Linked DNA regions of Priestia megaterium. Each later gene encodes a partner of the first gene's protein in a complex. Links are inferred from orthologs where the notes say so. Each region holds a gene or a part of one and is shown on either strand. Other genes may lie near its edges. The genes, in order: secY and secG.

Region 1 (8,141 bases):
ATTGGTAAAGGTGGTACTGAAGTAGAATCACTTCGTAAAGCTCTTAACCAATTAACAGGCAAGCGTGTACACATTAACATCCTTGAAATTAAACGAGCAGATTTAGATGCTAAACTAGTAGCTGAAAACATCGCTCGCCAACTTGAGAACCGTGTATCATTCCGTCGTGCTCAAAAGCAAGCTATCCAACGTAGTATGCGTGCTGGCGCACAAGGTATCAAAACAATGGTATCTGGTCGTTTAGGCGGAGCTGATATTGCTCGTTCTGAATATTACAGTGAAGGTACAGTTCCACTTCATACACTTCGCGCTGATATTGACTATGCTCACGCTGAAGCAGATACTACTTATGGTAAACTTGGTGTGAAAGTATGGATCTATCGTGGAGAGGTTCTTCCTACTAAAAAGAAAACTGAGGAAGGAGGAAAATAATTATGTTATTACCAAAACGCGTTAAATATCGTCGCGAACATCGCGGAAAAATGCGTGGACGCGCTAAAGGTGGTACGGAAGTACATTTCGGTGAATTCGGTTTACAAGCTACTGAAGCTTCTTGGATTACAAACCGTCAAATCGAAGCTGCTCGTATCGCAATGACTCGTTACATGAAACGTGGCGGTAAAGTATGGATTAAAATTTTCCCTTCTAAACCTTATACTGCTAAGCCTCTAGAAGTCCGAATGGGTTCTGGTAAAGGTGCTCCTGAAGGTTGGGTAGCAGTTGTTAAACCTGGAAAAGTAATGTTTGAAATTTCAGGTGTATCTGAAGAGGTTGCACGTGAAGCTTTACGTTTAGCTGCACACAAGCTACCTGTAAAATGTAAGTTTGTAAAACGTGAAGAAATTGGTGGTGATTCTAATGAAAGCTAATGAAATTCGTGACCTTACCACTGCTGAAATTGAACAAAAAGTTAAGGCTTTAAAAGAAGAGTTGTTTAACCTTCGTTTCCAATTAGCGACTGGACAATTAGAGAATACTACTCGTATTCGCGAAGTGCGCAAATCGATCGCTCGTATGAAAACTGTAGTTCGTGAAAGAGAGATTGCTGCTAATAAATAATTAAGTCTGAGAGGAGGCTTTCAGAATGAGTGAACGCAACCAACGTAAAGTTTACACTGGCCGCGTAGTTTCTGACAAAATGGATAAGACTGTTACTGTTCTTGTTGAAACTTACAAAAAGCATTCGCTTTATGGCAAGCGTGTAAAATACTCAAAGAAATTCAAAGCTCACGATGAAAACAATACAGCTCAACTAGGCGATATCGTGAAGATCATGGAAACTCGTCCGTTATCAGCTACTAAACGTTTCCGTCTAGTAGAAGTTGTAGAAAAAGCTGTTATCATCTAATAGTTAAGATAGATCGGATAAGAATGATTCATCCGAAGGGAGGTTTCGTACATGATTCAACAAGAATCTCGTTTAAAAGTTGCAGACAACTCTGGTGCACGTGAGGTACTTACTATTAAAGTACTTGGTGGTTCAGGTCGTAAGACAGCAAACATTGGTGATGTTATCGTTTGTACGGTGAAACAAGCAACACCAGGAGGCGTTGTTAAAAAAGGTGACGTTGTTAAAGCTGTTGTTGTACGTACAAAAAGTGGTGTTCGCCGTACTGACGGTTCTTACATCCGTTTCGACGAAAATGCTTGCGTAATCATCCGTGACGACAAAGGACCACGTGGTACTCGTATCTTCGGACCAGTTGCTCGTGAATTACGTGATAACAACTTCATGAAGATCGTATCATTGGCTCCAGAAGTTATCTAATTGATATATAGAACAAATACAAAATGCCTTTTAAGGAGGTGCGAATAGGATGCATGTTAAAAAGGGCGACAAAGTAGTGGTTATCTCTGGTAAAGACAAAGGTAAGCAAGGTGAAGTACTTGCAGCTTTCCCAAAGAAAGACCGTGTACTTGTTGAAGGCGTGAACGTTGTGAAAAAACACTCTAAACCTTCTCAAGTAAATCCACAAGGTGGAATCGTTAGCCAAGAGGCACCTATCCACGTATCAAACGTAATGCCGTTGGATCCTAAATCTGGTGAGCCAACTCGTGTTGGGTACCAAGTTATCGATGGCAAAAAGGTACGTGTAGCAAAAAAATCTGGTGAAACTTTAGATAAATAATTAATGAAATGTGAAGGGAGGTTTAGTTCACATGAACCGTCTTAAAGAGAAATTTACAAAAGAGATTACTCCTGCTCTAGTTAGCAAGTTTAATTATGAATCTGTAATGCAAGTGCCAAAAATCGACAAGATCGTAATCAACATGGGTATCGGTGATGCTGTTTCTAACTCAAAAGCTTTAGATAACGCTGTTGAAGAACTAGCTGAAATCACTGGTCAAAAACCTGTTGTAACTCGTGCGAAAAAATCTATCGCTGGTTTCCGTCTTCGTGAAGGTATGCCAATCGGTGCGAAAGTTACTTTACGCGGCGAGCGTATGTACGAATTCTTCGATAAATTAGTATCAGTATCACTTCCACGTGTGCGCGATTTCCGTGGTGTATCTAAAAAAGCATTTGATGGTCGTGGAAACTACACGTTAGGTGTTAAAGAACAATTGATCTTCCCAGAGATCGATTATGATAAAGTAACTAAAGTTCGTGGTATGGATATCGTTATTGTTACAACAGCAAACACTGATGAAGAAGCTCGTGAGCTTTTAACTCAGTTCGGTATGCCATTCCAGAAGTAATAACTGCCAACGTTAAGCAGAGGAGGCGAAAATGTGGCTAAAAAATCAATGATTGCGAAGCAAAAACGCCAGCAAAAATTCCAAGTACAAGAGTATACACGTTGCGAACGTTGTGGACGTCCACACTCAGTACTACGTAAATTCAAGCTTTGCCGTATTTGTTTCCGTGAGCTTGCTTATAAAGGTCAAATTCCTGGTGTTAAAAAAGCTAGTTGGTAAAACCCAAGTTTGGGAAGGAGGTAAATTAATATGGTAATGACTGATCCTATTGCAGATTTACTAACTCGTATCCGCAATGCGAACATGGTTCGTCATGAGAAAATTGAAGTTCCTGCTTCTAACATTAAGAAGCAAATTGCAGAAATCCTTAAGCGTGAGGGTTTCGTACGTGATGTAGAATACATCGAAGACAACAAACAAGGTATTATCCGTATCTTCTTAAAATACGGTTCAAATAACGAACGTGTAATTACAGGCTTAAAACGTATCAGTAAACCTGGTCTACGTGTTTATGCAAAAACTAACGAAGTACCACGTGTACTTAACGGTTTAGGTATCGCAATCGTTTCTACTTCTCAAGGTGTTTTAACTGACAAAGAAGCTCGTCAAAAGCAAACTGGTGGAGAAGTATTAGCGTACGTTTGGTAATAAGTTTTAAATGTGAATGGAGGTGTAACTATGTCACGTGTTGGTAAAAAGCCTTTAGAACTTCCAGCAGGTGTTACAGTTACGAACGAGAGCAACACTGTAACTGTAAAAGGACCAAAGGGTGAATTAACTCGTACATTCCACCCTGAAATCGAAATTAAAGTTGAAGACAACGTATTAGTTGTTAATCGTCCTAGTGACAATAAAGAGCACCGCGCTCTTCATGGAACTACTCGTAGCCTTTTAGGTAACATGGTTGAAGGTGTTACTAAAGGATTCGAACGTGGTTTAGAATTAGTCGGTGTAGGTTACCGTGCACAAAAATCTGGTAGCAAATTAGTATTGAGCGTTGGATACTCTCACCCAGTTGAGATTACTCCTGAAACAGGAATTGAAATCGAAGTTCCTTCTCAAACTAAGATCGTTATTAAAGGTATTGATAAAGAACGCGTAGGTGCATTAGCTGCAAATATTCGTGACGTTCGTCCACCAGAGCCTTACAAAGGTAAAGGTATTCGTTACGAAGGCGAATATGTACGTCGTAAAGAAGGTAAAACTGCTAAGAAGTAATGCCGGTTAGGTAAAAGAAAGGAGTGCCCGAAATGATCACGAAGCTTGATAAAAACAAAGTTCGTAAAAAAAGACATGCTCGTGTTCGTGCGAAGTTATCTGGAACTGCAACTCGTCCGCGTTTAAACGTGTTCCGTTCTAATCAACATATTTACGCACAAGTTATCGACGATTTAAATTCAGTAACAATCGCAAGTGCTTCAACGTTAGATAAAGACCTGACTTTAGAAAGCACTGGTAACACTGAAGCTGCTATCAAAGTTGGCGAATTAGTCGCTAAACGCGCAGTAGAAAAAGGTGTAAACGAAGTAGTATTCGACCGTGGCGGTTATTTATATCATGGCCGTGTTAAAGCATTAGCTGACGCTGCTCGTGAAGCTGGATTACAATTCTAATTGTAAAAGGAGGGAAAATCATGCGTCGTATTGATCCAAATAAATTAGAGCTTGAAGAACGTGTTGTTACCGTTAACCGCGTAGCTAAAGTTGTGAAAGGTGGACGTCGTTTCCGCTTCGCTGCATTAGTTGTAGTTGGTGACAAAAACGGTCACGTTGGATTCGGTACTGGTAAAGCACAAGAGGTACCAGATGCAATCCGTAAAGCAATTGAAGATGCGAAGAAAAACTTAATTACTGTACCTATGGTTGGTACAACTATTCCACACGAAATCCTTGGACAATTTGGTGCAGGTCAAATTTTCTTAAAACCTGCTTCTGAAGGTACAGGAGTTATCGCTGGTGGCCCAGTTCGTGCGGTACTAGAATTGGGTGGAGTAAGTGATATTCTATCTAAATCTTTAGGTTCAAACACTCCAATCAACATGGTACGTGCAACTCTTAACGGTTTAGCTAACCTAAAACGTGCTGAAGATGTTGCAAAACTACGTGGCAAGACTGTAGAAGAACTGTTAGGATAAGGGAGGGATATGGAATGGCAAACAAACTAGCAATTACCCTTACTCGTAGCGTAATTGGTCGTCCAGAAGATCAACGTGTAACTGTTCGTACACTTGGCCTACGTAAGTTAAATCAAACTGTCGTTCAAGACGATAATCCTGCAATTCGCGGAATGATTAACAAAGTAGCTCACCTTGTTACAGTAAAAGAGCAATAAGTATAAATTGTCACTCTAAGGAGGTGCTCCGGAATGAAACTTCATGAATTGAAACCAGCTGAAGGTTCACGTAAAGTACGTAACCGTGTAGGTCGTGGTACTGGTTCAGGTAACGGAAAGACTTCAGGTAAAGGTCACAAAGGGCAAAACGCTCGCTCTGGCGGTGGCGTAAGACCTGGCTTCGAAGGTGGTCAAACTCCTTTATTCCGTCGTCTTCCAAAACGTGGGTTCACTAATATCAATCGCAAAGAATACGCGATCGTTAATTTAGAAGCTCTTAACCGTTTTGAAGATGGAACTGAAGTAACACCAGAATTATTAATCGAAACTGGTTTAGTAAGCAAAGCAAAAGCTGGCGTTAAAGTACTAGGAAACGGTACATTAAACTCTAAGCTAACTGTTAAAGCTGCTAAATTCTCTTCAACTGCTAAAGAAGCTATCGAAGCTGCTGGCGGTACAGTTGAGGTGATCTAATGTTTCAAACAATCTCCAATTTAATGCGCGTGCGTGAAATAAGACAAAAAATCTTTTTCACTTTGTTAATGTTAATTGTCTTCCGAATTGGTACATTTATTCCTGTACCAAGTGTTAATACGGATGTACTAAAATTGCAAGATGGGTTAAATGTATTCGGAGTTCTGAATACATTTGGCGGCGGCGCGTTAAAAAACTTTTCCATTCTTGCTATGGGCATTATGCCTTATATTACAGCATCCATCATCGTCCAATTATTGCAGATGGATGTTGTACCTAAGTTTACAGAATGGTCAAAGCAGGGAGATGTTGGGCGCCGTAAATTAGCTCAAGTAACTCGTTATGGAACAATTGTGCTTGGATTTATCCAGGCTTTAGGTATGTCTATAGGATTCAACAATATTTCGGGCGGACAATTGATCGCTAATCCAGGAATTTCTACGTATCTTCTAATTGCTACAGTGTTAACGGCAGGTACTGCCTTCTTAATGTGGTTAGGAGAACAGATTACTGCAAAAGGCGTAGGTAATGGTATTTCTATCATTATCTTTGCTGGGATTGCAGCTGGTATTCCGACAACATTAAATCAAATTTATGCACAGCAATTTGAAGACGTTGGGGATCAATTATTCATTCGTATCGTAACGGTAGTTTTAATTGCGATTGCAGTTTTAGCTATTATTGTTGGGGTTATTTACTTCCAACAAGCGCTACGAAAAATTCCTATTCAATATGCAAAGGGTTCAGCTGGTCGTAATCCTGTTGGAGGTCAATCCACTCATTTACCGTTAAAAGTAAATGCTGCTGGGGTTATTCCTGTTATCTTTGCAGTTTCATTTATTATCACACCACCAACAATTGCATCATTTTTCGGTCCAAATGATGTAACGACGTGGATTCAGAATACATTTGACTATACTAAGCCAATTGGTATGATAGTGTATGTAGCGTTAATCATTGCTTTTTGTTACTTCTATACATTTGTTCAAGTTAACCCTGAACAAGTAGCAGAGAACTTGAAAAAGCAAGGTGGCTACATCCCAGGCATCCGTCCTGGTAAAAGCACACAAGCTTATTTAACGAAAGTGTTATATCGTCTGACATTAATCGGTTCGATATTCCTTGCGTTAATTGCTGTGTTGCCGGTTCTGTTCATCAAAATTGCAAACCTACCCTCATCTGCTCAGATCGGCGGTACTAGTTTGTTAATTGTTGTCGGTGTAGCTCTTGAGACAATGAAACAACTTGAGAGTCAATTAGTGAAACGCCATTATAAGGGATTTATTAAGTAAAGCTGTTTAGTGGGAGGCAGGCTGCTTTCCCATTAAACGGATAAGATACTGAGGGGGAAGCAAGAAATGAATTTAGTGTTAATGGGCCTTCCTGGTGCTGGGAAAGGTACTCAAGCAGAAAAAATCGTTGAGCATTACGATATCCCTCATATCTCAACAGGAGATATGTTCCGAGCTGCAATTAAAGAAGGAACGCAACTAGGTTTAAAAGCTAAATCATTTATGGACCAAGGTAACCTTGTTCCTGATGAAGTAACAATTGGAATTGTGCGCGAGCGTTTAAACAAACAAGATTGTGAAAACGGCTTTTTACTTGATGGCTTCCCGAGAACAGTAGCCCAAGCAGAAGCTCTTGAAACAATTACAAAAGAACTAAACAAGCAAATTGATTATGTGATTAATATTGATGTAGATCAAAGCATTTTAATGGAGCGTCTTACTGGACGCCGCATTTGTAAAGATTGCGGAGCTACTTACCACTTAGTATTCAATCCTCCTGCGAAAGAAGGAGTTTGTGACAAATGTGGCGGAGAGCTTTATCAACGTGCAGATGACAATGCTGAGACGGTTTCAACTAGACTTTCAGTTAATGTTAAACAATCTCAACCTCTACTTGATTTTTATCAAGAAAAAGGTTATCTACGCAATATTAATGGTAATCAAGATATTAACATTGTGTTTGAGGATGTTCGTCAATTACTTGCTGGGGTTAAGCAATGATCATTTGCAAGACACCAGAGGAAATTGAGGTCATGCGTGAAGCTGGACGAATCGTGGCTTTAACTCATCAAGAGTTGAAAAAACATATCGTTCCAGGTATTACGACTATAGAATTGGATGCAATTGCTGAAAATTTTATTCGTCAACATGATGCAATTCCGTCTTTTAAAGGGTATAATGGTTTTCGCGGCAGTGTATGTGCTTCTGTGAATGAAGAATTAGTTCATGGTATTCCGGGAGAACGCAAGCTTAATGAAGGGGATATCATCAGTTTAGACATCGGAGCTAAATTCGGTGGCTATCATGGTGACTCAGCTTGGACATATGGAGTAGGAAAGATTTCATTAGAAAATCAAGAGCTGCTTGATGTGACTGAGCAATCTCTCTACAAAGGATTAGCAGAAGCGAAGCCGGGTGAGCGTTTGTCGAATATTTCACATGCTATTCAACAGTACGCAGAATCACGTAACTTTTCGATTGTAAGAGAATATGTTGGCCATGGTGTCGGCAAAGACTTACATGAAGATCCGCAAGTACCTCATTATGGTCCACCGAATAAAGGACCGCGTCTACGTCCAGGCATGGTATTGGCAGTTGAGCCAATGGTGAATGCTGGTATGCGAT
Region 2 (7,821 bases), 4.7 Mb from region 1 along the record:
GCTGATAACAACGTTGACTTCCAAGAGTTCATGATTTTACCTGTAGGAGCTCCTACATTCAAAGAAGCAATCCGTATGGGTGCTGAAGTATTCCACGCGTTAAAATCTGTTTTATCTGCAAAAGGCTTAAACACAGCTGTAGGTGACGAAGGTGGATTCGCTCCAAACCTTGGTTCTAACCGTGAAGCATTAGAAGTAATTGTTGAAGCAATCGAAAAAGCTGGCTACAAAGCTGGTCAAGACATCCAATTAGGTATGGACGTTGCTTCTTCTGAATTCTTCAACAAAGAAACTGGTAAATATGACTTAGCAGGCGAAGGTCGTACAGGCGTAACTTCTGCTGAAATGGTAGATTTCTACGAGCAGTTAGTTAACGAATTCCCAATCGTTTCAATCGAAGACGGTTTAGACGAAAATGACTGGGATGGTCACAAGCTATTAACTGAGCGCATTGGCGGCAAAGTACAGCTTGTTGGTGACGATTTATTCGTAACAAACACGAAAAAACTTTCTCAAGGTATCGAACAAGGCGTAGGTAACTCTATCCTTATCAAAGTTAACCAAATCGGTACATTAACTGAAACGTTCGAAGCTATTGAAATGGCTAAACGTGCTGGTTACACAGCAGTAGTTTCTCACCGTTCTGGTGAAACTGAAGATGCAACAATCGCTGATATCGCTGTTGCAACAAATGCTGGTCAAATCAAAACTGGTTCTATGAGCCGTACAGACCGTATTGCGAAATACAACCAATTACTACGCATCGAAGACGAGCTAGGTGTTCTAGCTGTATACGATGGCGCTAAATCTTTCTACAACTTAAAAAAATAAGTTGAAATCATAAAAAACGGATGACGATTGTCATCCGTTTTTTTATGTTAAAATCCGGCGTATTTCGCTGTCATTACTTGTATGAGAGGGTTTTTTATGATAAATTAACCTTAGCGTAGTGCGCGTACTTTATCCCCGGTAATGCCAATCAGAAGGGATGAAGAAACCCCGCTGATTGACTATTACTTGGTGTAGGAGGTGTGTCTTAGTGCATACATTGCTGATTACTTTGCTAGTGATTGTTTCAATTGCATTGATTGTTGTGGTCGTTTTACAATCAAGCAAAACTACTGGATTATCTGGAGCTATTTCCGGTGGAGCTGAAACGTTATTTGGAAAACAAAAAGCACGTGGAATTGACTTAGTTTTACACCGTTTGACAGTAGTGTTATCTATCTTATTCTTTGCGTTAACACTTGCTGTATCTTATTTCAAACTTTAATATGTTACTGGATAGACTGCCACCTAATGCATACGTACTTGGTGTATACCAACTTATGTATTAGGTGGCTTTTTTAATGGGCGTGTTGAATACTTTAATTTCATTTTTAAGTAATGATATAATATAGCTTTAGAAAAAAGTACTAAATATAGTATAAAAGCGTAAAAGTTGACGGACACATCTCTTGTTATGTGATGACCGTCACATAAATACATGTTTTTTTCTATTATGACTGCAGATATTATAACTAAAAGGAGTTAAATGATATATGAAAATTGCACAACCAAAGCCATTTACATTTGAAGGCGGCGAAAAGGCTGTTTTATTACTTCACGGTTTTACCGGAAATTCTGCTGATGTTCGTATGTTAGGTCGTTTTTTAGAGAAAAAAGGATACACATGCCACGCACCTCACTATAAAGGACACGGTGTAGCGCCTGAAGAGCTTGTTCATACTGGTCCAAAAGATTGGTGGAAAGATGTCATGGAAGGCTATGAGTTTTTGAAAAGTAAAGGCCATGAAAGTATTGCCGCTGTAGGTCTTTCACTAGGTGGCGTATTTTCACTGAAATTAGGTTACACTGTACCTATAAAGGGTATTGTGCCTATGTGCGCGCCTATGTATATAAAGAGTGAAGAAGTCATGTATGAAGGTGTTTTAGCGTATGCACGCGAATATAAAAAGCGTGAAGGTAAATCGTCTGAACAGATTGAACAAGAAATGGAAGAGTTCAAACAAACACCAATGAACACGTTAAAGTCTTTACAGGAATTAATCGCTGAAGTGCGAAATTCAGTTGATATGATTTATGCACCGACATTTGTTGTACAAGGTCGTCATGATCATATGATTAATACAGACAGCGCCAATATTATTTATAATAGCGTCGAGTCTCCTACAAAAGATATAAAGTGGTACGAAGAATCTGGTCATACCATTACCTTTGATAAAGAGCGAGATCAGCTTCACGAGGATGTATATGCATTTTTGGAATCACTTGATTGGTAATAGAGATAATACGAATAATGAAAAAGGAGGGACATGATGTGAAAGAAGAAAATCAGCCCTATATGAATGAAATATTGGATTTTATGAAAAGGGATAATTACAAACCTTTGACTGTCCAAGAGCTTGCAAAAGAATTTAATACGGAGGATGCAGAGTCATTCAAAGAGTTTGTTAAGGCACTTGTTATTATGGAAGAGAAGGGTTTAATTATCCGAGCAAGAAATGACCGCTACGGGCTGCCGGAACAAATGAATTTTGTCAAAGGGAAAGTAAGCGGACATGCAAAAGGGTTTGCGTTCGTAGTTCCTGAAGAAAAAGATGCGGGTGATGTATTTATTCCCCCTACTGAAACAAACAATGCTATGCACGGAGATATTGTGCTTGCAAGAGTGTTATCAGAATCATCAGGTGCTCGTCGTGAAGGAACCATTGTAAAAATCTTAGAACGAGGTACCCAGCAAATTGTAGGTACGTATACGCAAAGCAAGAATTTCGGCTTTGTGATTGCGGATGACAAAAAAATTGCAGGTGATATCTTTATTCCCAAAGCAGCAAGAAACGGTGCAGTTGAAGGCCATAAAGTAGTAGTAGAGCTCACAACCTATCCGGAAGGCCGCATGAATGCAGAAGGAAAAGTTGTTCAAATTCTTGGACATAAAAACGATCCGGGGATCGATATCATTTCTGTTATCCATAAGCACGGTCTTCCTCAAGAATTTCCTGCTGACGCTTTAACGCAAGCAATTGATACACCTGAGACGATTGATGAAAAAGATATCGGTAACCGTCGCGATCTTCGGGATCAAGTTATTGTAACCATTGACGGAGCAGATGCAAAAGATTTGGATGACGCTGTAACGGTTACAGAGCTTGAAAACGGAAACTACAAATTAGGCGTTCATATTGCAGATGTAAGTCACTACGTTAAAGAAGGTTCTCCGATTGATGTAGAAGCAGCAGAGCGCGGAACAAGCGTCTATTTAGTAGACCGAGTTATTCCGATGATTCCTCACCGTTTATCTAACGGAATCTGCTCATTAAATCCAAAAGTTAACCGTTTTACACTTTCTTGTGAGATGGAAATTAATCCACAAGGTGAAGTAGTAAAACATGAGATTTTTGAAAGTGTCATCAAAACGACAGAACGAATGACGTATTCAGATGTGAACAAAATCTTAGTGGATAAAGATGAAGAAGTGTTAGAACGCTACGAGCCAATCGTTCCGATGTTTGAGCGTATGGAAAAGCTGGCAGCTATTCTTCGTAAAAAGAGAATGGATCGCGGTGCCATTGATTTTGATTTCAAAGAAGCAAAAGTATTGGTAGATGATGATGGACATCCTCACGATGTTATTTTGCGTGAACGTTCAGTTGCTGAAAAGCTAATCGAAGAATTTATGCTGGCGGCGAATGAAACAGTAGCAGAACATTTTCACTGGATGAACGTACCGTTTATTTATCGTATTCATGAAGATCCAGATGCAGAGAAGCTTACTCGTTTCTTAGAGTTTATTACAAACTTTGGTTATACAGTGAAAGGGACAGGCAACGATATTCATCCGCGTGCGCTGCAAGATATTTTAGAAGAAGTAAAGGGTACGCCTGAAGAGATGGTTATTTCAACTGTTATGCTTCGTTCGATGAAACAAGCGAAATATGAAGCAGAAAGTTTAGGCCACTTTGGTTTATCAGCTGAATTCTATACGCATTTTACGTCTCCAATCCGTCGTTATCCGGATTTAATCGTTCATCGTCTCATTCGTACGTATTTAATTGAAGGAAAAACAGATCAGCAAACGCAAGAAAAATGGCGCGAGCTTCTGCCTGATGTTGCTGAGCATTCTTCTAATATGGAACGTCGTTCAGTTGACGCTGAGCGAGAAACGGACGATATGAAAAAAGCTGAGTTTATGGCTGATAAAGTTGGGGAAGTATTCAATGGTATTATTAGCTCTGTTACAAACTTTGGGATGTTCGTGGAGCTAGAAAATACGATTGAAGGGTTAGTTCATGTTAGTGACTTAACGGATGACTATTATCGTTACGACGAACGTCATTATGCGATGATTGGAGAAAGAACGGGCAACGTCTTCCGAATTGGAGACGAAATTGAAGTGAAAGTTGCCGATGTGAATAAAGACGAGCGTTCAGTGGACTTTGTTATTGTGGGAATGAAAGAAGGCCGCAAACGCTTATCTAAAGATCGTCCTAAAGTGATTAAGGCAAAGCAAAAGTCACGCAAAGATGATAAAGGAAAAGGTCGAGAGGGCAGCCGAAGCAAAAATGAAGAGTGGTCTACTCAAAAACCAAAGAAGAAAAAGAAAAAAAGATTCTTCGAAGGCGCTCCAAACGTTAAGCGCAAAAAGAAAAAGCGCAAATAATCGACAGCAGTGAAGCAGAAGGGTAGACCTTCTGCTTCAAAACAGCTCTATTAAACGTTTTAGTTGTTGTTTAGATTTCCATACAGTAAAATGATACATAATATCATACATATACGTAAGTACGGCTGAAGGGAAGGAACGTTTTATGCCAAAAGGTGAAGGGAAATTAATTGCACAAAACAAAAAAGCCCGCCACGACTTTTTTATTGAAGAAACATATGAGACGGGTATTGTTCTACAAGGAACGGAAATTAAATCAATTCGTAATGGTCGTGTGAATTTAAAGGACTCTTTTGCTCGTGTGCAAAACGGAGAAGTATTTTTACACAATATGCACGTTAGTCCTTACGAACAAGGAAATCGATACAATCATGAGCCACTTCGTACACGAAAGCTATTGCTGCATAAACGCGAAATCAGCAAGCTAATTGGCTATTCAAAAGAAACAGGTTATTCACTAGTTCCGTTAAAAGTGTATTTGAAAAATGGATACGCAAAGGTTTTACTAGGGCTTGGTAAGGGTAAAAAGAAATATGATAAGCGTGAAGACTTAAAGCGTAAAGAAGCCAAGCGTGATATCGAACGAGCATTTCGTGATCGTCAAAAGATGTAAAATTACAAAATCTTACAATTGCAAAATGCTCATTTTGTGATATAATAAATATTGTTATCAGTTAGATTTCATTTTGCACACTGAAGTCGCTATCTGATGTAAGAATTTTTCTTACACATTCCGACTCCCTTTTATATGGGGACGTTACGGATTCGACAGGGATAGTTCGAGCTTAGGTTGCGAGTCGAGGAGATGGCCTCGTTAAAACATCAACGCCAATAATAACTGGCAAATCTAACAATAACTTCGCTTTAGCTGCATAATAGTAGCTTAGCGGTTCCTCCCTCCATCGCCCATGTGGTAGGGTAAGGGACTCACTTTAAGTGGGCTACGCCAGAGTTCGCCGTCTGAGGACGAAGGAAGAGAATAATCAGACTAGCGACTGGGACGCCTGTTGGTAGGCAGAACAGCTCGCGAATGATCAATATGCCAACTACACTCGTAGACGCTTAAGTGGCGATATTTCTGGACGTGGGTTCGACTCCCACCGTCTCCACCAAATACATATTTTTGGTGGCTTACCTTACTTATAACAGGAGCTAATCAAATGTATGATCTACATTTGATTAGCTCCTTTTTAATTTATGATGTATGTAAAATTGAAAAAGCGGTACAAAAGTAAAAGGATGCCTCTTTGTGTAAGAGGCATCCTTTTACTTTTGTTTAAGCTGAACAAAAAGCAGCATAAGAAAGGAAAGAAAGACGATCGAGATAACCCATAGCCAAGCGAGATTCGTGTTTCCAGAGTCAATCGCGACGTAGATAGCGGTAGGAACAGTTTGAGTTTCACCTGGAATATTGCCAGCAAACATCAAAGTGGCTCCAAATTCTCCGAGTGCTCTTGCCAGACTTAACACACCTCCTGTTACGATAGCTTTAGAAGCTAAAGGAATGGAAATAAAGAAAAAGACTTTCCATTCGCTTGCACCATCTACTCGAGCTGCGTCTTCAATTTCATGATCAACGCCTTGGAAGCCCGTTTTGGCAGATTGATACATAAGGGGAAACGCAACGACAACGGATGCAATAACAGCTGCCCACCACGTAAAAATAACGGGTTGTTGAAAGAACCATTCAATTGCTCGGCCGAGTAGGCTGTGTTTTCCGAATATGACAATCAATAAAAATCCAACAACGGACGGAGGCAGGACCAATGGCAGCATCAACACCGTTTCAACCATCACTTTTCCCTTAAAGTGTTTCCTTGATAACAGTTTTCCTATAACAGTGCCTAGAATAATCACGACAAATCCCGCTACTAATGCAATTTTAAGCGATAGCTGAAGAGGAGATAAAAACTCTTGAATCATAGCAGTCTCAATTCGCAGTGAAACCGTATTTTTTAAACGTGTTAAGAGCCGTCTTACTTTGTAAAAATTGATAAAAATCCTTGGCTTCTTGTGGATGTTTCGAATCCTTAATAACGCCTACAGGATATACAATTGGTTTGTGAGTGCTATGATCTGCAGTGGCTACAATCTTCACTTTTTTTGAAATCAACGCATCGGTTTTATAAACAACTCCAGCTTCAACGTTTCCTGTCTCCACATAGGAAAGCACCTGGCGTACGTCTTTTGCATAGACGGTTTTAGGCTCAACGTTTTTCCACAGATTCATGTGTTCAAAAGTCTCTTTTGCATACTGTCCGGCAGGAACGGATTCCGGTATGCCAAGTGCAATTTTTTGAACAGCAGGCTTTGATAGATCTTCAAAATTTTTGATGGCAGCCGAATTATTCTTTGGGACGATAAGCACAAGGTCGTTGCCAACCAAGTCAGTTCCATTTTCTTTAGAAATAACTCCCGACTTTACCAGTGCATCAAACTTATCTTCCGCTGCTGAAAAAAACAAATCAGCCGGTGCGCCGTTTTCGATTTGCTGTTGCAGCGAGCCTGAAGCCCCAAAATTAAATTTTAAGTCGACATTCGGATGCTTTGTTTCATATTGCTTTTGAATATCAGTAAGCGCATCTTTTAAGCTGGCTGCAGCGGATATCGTTAAGCTGACGTTTTGGTACTGAGCCGCTGATTGACTCGTATTTGTTCCGTTCGAACAAGCAGCAGTAAACATAATTAAAAATAATAGTGCGAATAAGGGTTTAAAGTATTGTTGCATCGTGTCACCTCAATTAGTTTTAGTAGAGCAATTTAGTATAACTATATCACGTTCACTTAGAAAGGGACTTCCTAAAAAGAAAACAGCGACTTGAAAGGGAAAAAACTTTCAAGTCGCTGTCTTATTTACTCTTCCAACGCTTTGCCCATTCCTTTTAAAAAGTGAAGTCCAAATCCAATTGCACGATTAACATCTGGATCATTTAGCGCTTTTATAAGAGCTAACGCACTTACTTTTTTTCCTGTTTTTACATATTCATTTGCTTCGTTCATACCAGCTGTTGCACTGTTCACAAGTTTAGCGGTTACCTCTGGGTCTGCCTTCATCAAACCGCTGCTTGCACCCATAAGGGTATTAATTAAATTGGTTACGGGTTCTCTAGAAATTTGATGAAGCGCAATTTTTGAGATTTTTTCTTTTGCTTGAATCA

Evidence for each region.
Region 2: the proteins of secY (region 1) and secG are in contact, whole or in part, in a crystal structure (PDB 5AWW), measured with the Thermus thermophilus proteins. The link is inferred for Priestia megaterium from one-to-one orthologs. Residues at the interface, in WP_096411648.1 of Thermus thermophilus: Leu14, Gln16, Arg17, Phe20, Ile34, Pro35, Pro37, Ile72, Arg108, Arg109, Asn112, Gln113, Arg116, Ile117, Ile120, Pro145, Gly146, Trp147, Phe152, Phe155, Val156, Val159, Thr160, Val162, Ala163, Gly164, Ala166, Leu167, Trp170, Glu173; in WP_223903268.1 of Thermus thermophilus: Tyr5, Ile9, Tyr12, Leu13, Ala16, Leu19, Val20, Val23, Leu24, Gln26, Glu27, Pro28, Gln30, Gly31, Ala32, Asp34, Leu35, Met36, Gly37, Gly38, Ser39, Ala40, Asp41, Leu42, Phe43, Ala45, Arg46, Val48, Tyr53, Thr56.

The regions. Positions count from the first base shown.
Region 1 is NZ_CP023317.1:121,085-129,225, forward strand. Bases 4,675-7,650 are described here. They hold secY (preprotein translocase subunit SecY), read left to right. Parts: upstream 4,675-5,504; coding sequence 5,505-6,797; downstream 6,798-7,650. Other genes in these bases: rpsE (30S ribosomal protein S5), read left to right, coding at 4,675-4,834; rpmD (50S ribosomal protein L30), read left to right, coding at 4,849-5,031; rplO (50S ribosomal protein L15), read left to right, coding at 5,065-5,505; CEQ83_RS00695 (adenylate kinase), read left to right, coding at 6,864-7,517; map (type I methionyl aminopeptidase), read left to right, coding at 7,514-7,650. Outside these bases: rpsC (30S ribosomal protein S3), read left to right, coding at 1-432; rplP (50S ribosomal protein L16), read left to right, coding at 435-869; rpmC (50S ribosomal protein L29), read left to right, coding at 859-1,059; rpsQ (30S ribosomal protein S17), read left to right, coding at 1,085-1,348; rplN (50S ribosomal protein L14), read left to right, coding at 1,400-1,768; rplX (50S ribosomal protein L24), read left to right, coding at 1,818-2,129; rplE (50S ribosomal protein L5), read left to right, coding at 2,161-2,700; CEQ83_RS00655 (type Z 30S ribosomal protein S14), read left to right, coding at 2,734-2,919; rpsH (30S ribosomal protein S8), read left to right, coding at 2,950-3,348; rplF (50S ribosomal protein L6), read left to right, coding at 3,379-3,918; rplR (50S ribosomal protein L18), read left to right, coding at 3,951-4,313; more of rpsE, read left to right, coding at 4,334-4,674; more of map, read left to right, coding at 7,651-8,141. UniProt on the Bacillus subtilis protein: The central subunit of the protein translocation channel SecYEG. Consists of two halves formed by TMs 1-5 and 6-10.
Region 2 is NZ_CP023317.1:4,773,711-4,781,531, reverse strand. What follows is about bases 1-2,656. They hold secG (preprotein translocase subunit SecG), read left to right. Parts: upstream 1-1,039; coding sequence 1,040-1,273; downstream 1,274-2,656. Other genes in these bases: rnr (ribonuclease R), read left to right, coding at 2,321-2,656; CEQ83_RS24555 (alpha/beta hydrolase), read left to right, coding at 1,542-2,282; eno (phosphopyruvate hydratase), read left to right, coding at 1-831. In the rest of the region: more of rnr, read left to right, coding at 2,657-4,663; SsrA-binding protein SmpB, read left to right, coding at 4,809-5,276; modB (molybdate ABC transporter permease subunit), read right to left, coding at 5,930-6,586; modA (molybdate ABC transporter substrate-binding protein), read right to left, coding at 6,594-7,391; CEQ83_RS24525 (helical membrane plugin domain-containing protein), read right to left, coding at 7,517-7,821. UniProt on the Bacillus subtilis protein: Involved in protein export. Participates in an early event of protein translocation.